2 regions of the Bacillus cereus group sp. Bce041 genome follow, and region 1 is predicted to be linked to the other one. Evidence: riboswitches for the same ligand, from Rfam matches in the RefSeq annotation. Region 1 holds a riboswitch; the other holds the start of a gene.

Region 1 (2,208 bases):
TAAAATCTGTATGTGGTTCCGGAAGATAACCTGTTTTTTGTATGCTATTTCCAAATCCACGACCAGTGATTCCTCCGGAGCCAATGGCAATAAAAGAATTTACAAGCTGGTATCCATTTCCTTGCGCATCAAGAAATGGATTGAAAATCGTAGTAATACGTTTCTTTTGAACTTCTGACAAACTATTTTGAATCAAGAAATATAAAATAGGTAACCACAAAATAGAACTGATGATAATTCTTTTGATTAGTAGATTTATATTTATTCCTGAGCAAAGAAATATGCTAAAACCTATACCTAATATTAAAAGTGCAGATCCTAAATTTGGTTGTTTAAAGATAAGAAAAAAAATTGTAGCTAAAAAGAATAAAAGTTTTCCGATACCTCTCCAGTTATTTTTAGCTTGTTTTTGTCTTAATGCAAAAAAGCGGGCTGTTACAAGTATTGTTCCTAATTTAAGAAATTCAGCTGGCTGTATTCCAAAGATCCATGATTGGGCATTATTTACCACTTTTCCTTTCCATAAAACCATAATCAATAAAAAAATCCCTCCAACCATAATACAGATTGAGACTATTCGTTTTTTCCATATTTCATATGGGAGTAAAGCACAAACTATTAACCCAATTGTTCCTAAAAGTAGCTTTGTTAATTGAGAATCAACAAAATGTCTACTGTTATAACCGTAATGTTGAACAGCAACAATGGAGCTTGCACTATACATCATGATAATACCTAAAGTACATGTTATGAATAGAGGAAGGAGCAATAGATAATCGAGTTTTAATATTTTTTTCATTTTAATATCCTCCTGATTTAAAACAATACATAATATTACATTTGCTAATGAATAGAATATTGTTCTCGTCAATTACTAAATATGACTTTTGTTTAGAAAGATTCTATCACTTACTCCCTGTTTTTTACGCAAAAATCCCCCTAGTATGTAACTAGAGGGATTCAAAATGGCATGACTAAATAAGGCTTTTCTCCCCCTAGTAGAGCTTTGGCACTATACAACGTAAAGTAATGAAAATTCATTACTTAGCTATCTTAAGAAGAGCCTTAATCCGACAATTCCTGTTCTACCCATTGGCGTCTTTCGACATTTTTGGGCAATAGCCTGTGTTTGCATAGGAGCCTCACCTAACAGGTTAAGCAACATAAATTTTATGTATTTGTTTCGTGTAGCAAGCATAAATATATTTTTTTTGCTTGTCAAGCAACCGTATTTCTAATTTTATCTGTTTTATTGCTTTATAGTCCTTTGAGAAATGATATGAGAAAATGTATGTAATCATTCTGTATAAGTACATATTTTTGACTTTAGTGTATAGTTTGATTAAGTAGTTTAACCATATAAATTTGATAAACCGTAAAGAAGATTTTAATCATAAAAGAAGATTTGTTAAGAATATTCTTTTGATATACAGAATGACTAATTATTCATCCTCTGTTATAAAGTTGGAATTTGATTGAAAACAATAAGTTTCATATGTTTCATAACGTTTCTTCGAATTAAATCTATTTAAATTCTATGTTTTTTAAGGAGAATTTTAAATTTATAATAAAATATAATTTCATTTTCTATAAAAGATTTTTTATGAATGGATTTGAAAGTCAGTTGACAAATATTAAATTCTGGTTTAAATTTTGAAGTAATTCAATAAACTTTGTTAGGTGAGGCTCCTGTATAGAGAAACGCTGCTGCCCAAAAATGTCGAGAGACGCCAATGGGTCAACAGGAACGGTCGGATTAAGGCCCTTCTTAATGTAGCTGGTTATAAAAACCTATGCTATACAGTGCTAAAACTCAACGAGGGAGTGGTATACGATTTGATAGAAAGGCACCTCTGAGATTTTGGCAGAGCTGTCTTAATAATCATTTATTTGTATTGTAAAAAACCTTTACTCCTTTTTGAGTAAAGGTTTTTCTGTTTAATGTTATTTGTTTTATCTTGTCTATATTCAAAAAGGAGGTAATTCTAAATAATGAATTGATTGCAATGTAACTATTATTGCTCTAATAAAAAATTTAAGACAGATAAAATAAAACAAAACCACTCATGAAACTCTAGAGTCTCCCTTAGCAATATGAGGAGGAGTTAACATGAAGAAATTATTAAATGAATTACTTGTAACCAAAAATAATTTGGATGCAGAGAAAATTTTACGTCATCCGTCGTATGATATTGCGCAAGAAGTAAA
Region 2 (2,208 bases), on a different contig from region 1:
GTTTGGTTCGTTTTTAATTGCTGGAAAAGCGAGTAGTATCGGTATTCGTGCGGGAGAAAAGATTACAGGAAATGAATCGTACTATTTACCGGTAGGTATAAAAAGGAGGGGGAAAAATGATTAATTTTTTATTATATTTAGTAGTAACACTCGGCCTTTTATGTATAGGTCTGTTCTTGATGGAAGTGACAACGAAAGTAAAGGAATTTAAGTTAATGGCTCAAGGAAATAAGGCGGTAAGCTATGTGCTTGGAGGACGATTACTTGGGTTAGCTGTTGTTTTATATTCGACAGCAGCTAATTCAATTTCACTTCTTGATATGATTTCGTGGGGAGCAGTTGGGATTTTGGCTCAAATTATCGTCTTTTATTTAGCTGAGTGGCTTACACCACGCTTTAATATAAACAAAAGTCTCGAAGAAGATAATCAAGCAGTCGGTCTTTTTCTTATGTTTTTATCAATTTCAATTGGGATTGTAATTGCTGGTTGTATAACTTATTAAAAACTTTACGTTTAAACGTAAAGTTTTTTATTTTATCCCGTAAAAGCCCGATTGGTGAGGGCTAATAATCAGTGGGGGATGAACAAAACCTCCACTGATTAAAGTTACACTTTATATATGTTAGTTTGCCATACCTTTTGAAAAAATTGTAGGCTACGGTTGACATCTATTTTAAATAAGAGTAACATTTTCAATGTAATGAAAATAAGTCTCTGTTAGGTGAGGCTCCTGTATAGAGAAATGCTACTGCCCAAAAATGTCGAGAGACGCCAATGGGTCAACAGGAATGATCGAATTAAGGTTTTTCTTAACGTAGCTGGTAATGTACCTATGCTATACAGTGCTAAAACTCGGTGAGGGAGAGGTCCGTAGATTTCTAATTATATTAGAAATCGTTTATTTGTGTATGTAATGGCCGCTACTCTCTTAAGGGTAGGGGTCTTTTTTGTTACCAAGCTATGAGTAATTTCATAGTATAAACTATAAAATTAAACGAGGAGGTGAGGAGCATGTCAAATTCTGACTCGGTTCCGTTACCCATATACTTCAAATCAAAAATATATGATGTAGGCAGGAAACGATTTGTTCCTCCCTCTATATTTATCACAATATAGCGTTTATAAAGCGCGAGACACTTTCACAGTAAAGTGGATAAATTGAGAAACAAAGCGTTTCTTCCTATGTTGTAAAGGAGGAGACGATAATATGTTATATGCAAACAAAACTGTGGGTAACACGTCATATAAACTAAGTAAAAAATCAATAAAAGAACAAACAATGCTCCAAAAAAATAAAGATTTATTAATTGAAATTGCAACAAGAGATGTAAAATCTGTATTTGCATATTTTAAAACAACAAGAGATGGACTATCAATGAAAGAGGCACAAAAACGTATTCAAATATATGGCCGAAATGAACTAACTTCAAAAAGAGCACTTCTTGCAGAAGTAATGATGAAGCTAGGTGGCATGATTCCAGGTTTTTCAAAACAACGTGTGTGTGATGAATTACAACGTGAAACGATTACTGTATCTAGAGTAGAATGTTCTAGTAGTACAGGGCTAAATAGTGAACTGAAAATGATGGAGATACCTGTGCAAGAACTTGTACCTGGAGATATGATTTTTCTTTCGGCTGGAGATGCTGTGCCAGCTGATGTACGTATTATTTATGCAGATGATTTATTAGTGAATGAGTCTGTGTTAACGGGAAACGAAGCGAATATAGAGAAGTTTGAGAGCTGCTATCACCTTGAACGTAAACGGTTTATTCCATTAAAACGGATGAAAGATTATAATCCACTTGAGCTTGAAAATGTATGTTTTAAAGGTTCGCATATTGTTAGTGGAAATGCAAAAGCTATCGTTGTTTCTACTGGAAAAAATACGTATTCAGGCATCTTGCATACTTGTTGTAGTAGAACGTCTTAATGTGTTAATGATGCTAAATATACAAAAACAATGTATAATAGACAAAGTTGAGCAAAAACGTAGAATGGTAATCTATTTATATAACCTTACGTGATAACGTAAGGTTATTATTTTTTTAATAGGAGAGGAATTATGAAAAAAGTATTATTAGTTGATGGTATGGCACTATTATTTCGTGCTTTTTACGCAACAAGTGTCTACGGACAATTTATGAAACGACAAGATGGAACCCCTACGAACGGGATTCATGGTTATATGAAACACTTATTAACAG

What was found. Region 1 has a riboswitch for magnesium ahead of ACUN13_RS27890 (FtsW/RodA/SpoVE family cell cycle protein). Riboswitches for the same ligand answer to the same signal wherever they lie in the genome.
Region 2: it holds a riboswitch for magnesium, as region 1 does, so the genes downstream of both, ACUN13_RS07550 (P-type ATPase) here and ACUN13_RS27890 (FtsW/RodA/SpoVE family cell cycle protein) in region 1, are expected to answer to the same signal.

The regions. Positions count from the first base shown of each region.
Region 1 is NZ_JBQXON010000016.1:70,229-72,436, reverse strand. It holds gene ACUN13_RS27890 (FtsW/RodA/SpoVE family cell cycle protein) at 1-799, opposite strand, end outside; M-box (ykoK) riboswitch at 985-1,161, opposite strand; M-box (ykoK) riboswitch at 1,666-1,831, shown strand; gene mgtE (magnesium transporter) at 2,111-2,208, shown strand, end outside.
Region 2 is NZ_JBQXON010000002.1:320,971-323,178, reverse strand. It holds gene ACUN13_RS07560 (glutathionylspermidine synthase family protein) at 1-124, shown strand, start outside; gene ACUN13_RS07555 (DUF350 domain-containing protein) at 117-503, shown strand; M-box (ykoK) riboswitch at 708-873, shown strand; gene ACUN13_RS07550 (P-type ATPase) at 1,209-1,934, shown strand; gene ACUN13_RS07545 (5'-3' exonuclease) at 2,067-2,208, shown strand, end outside.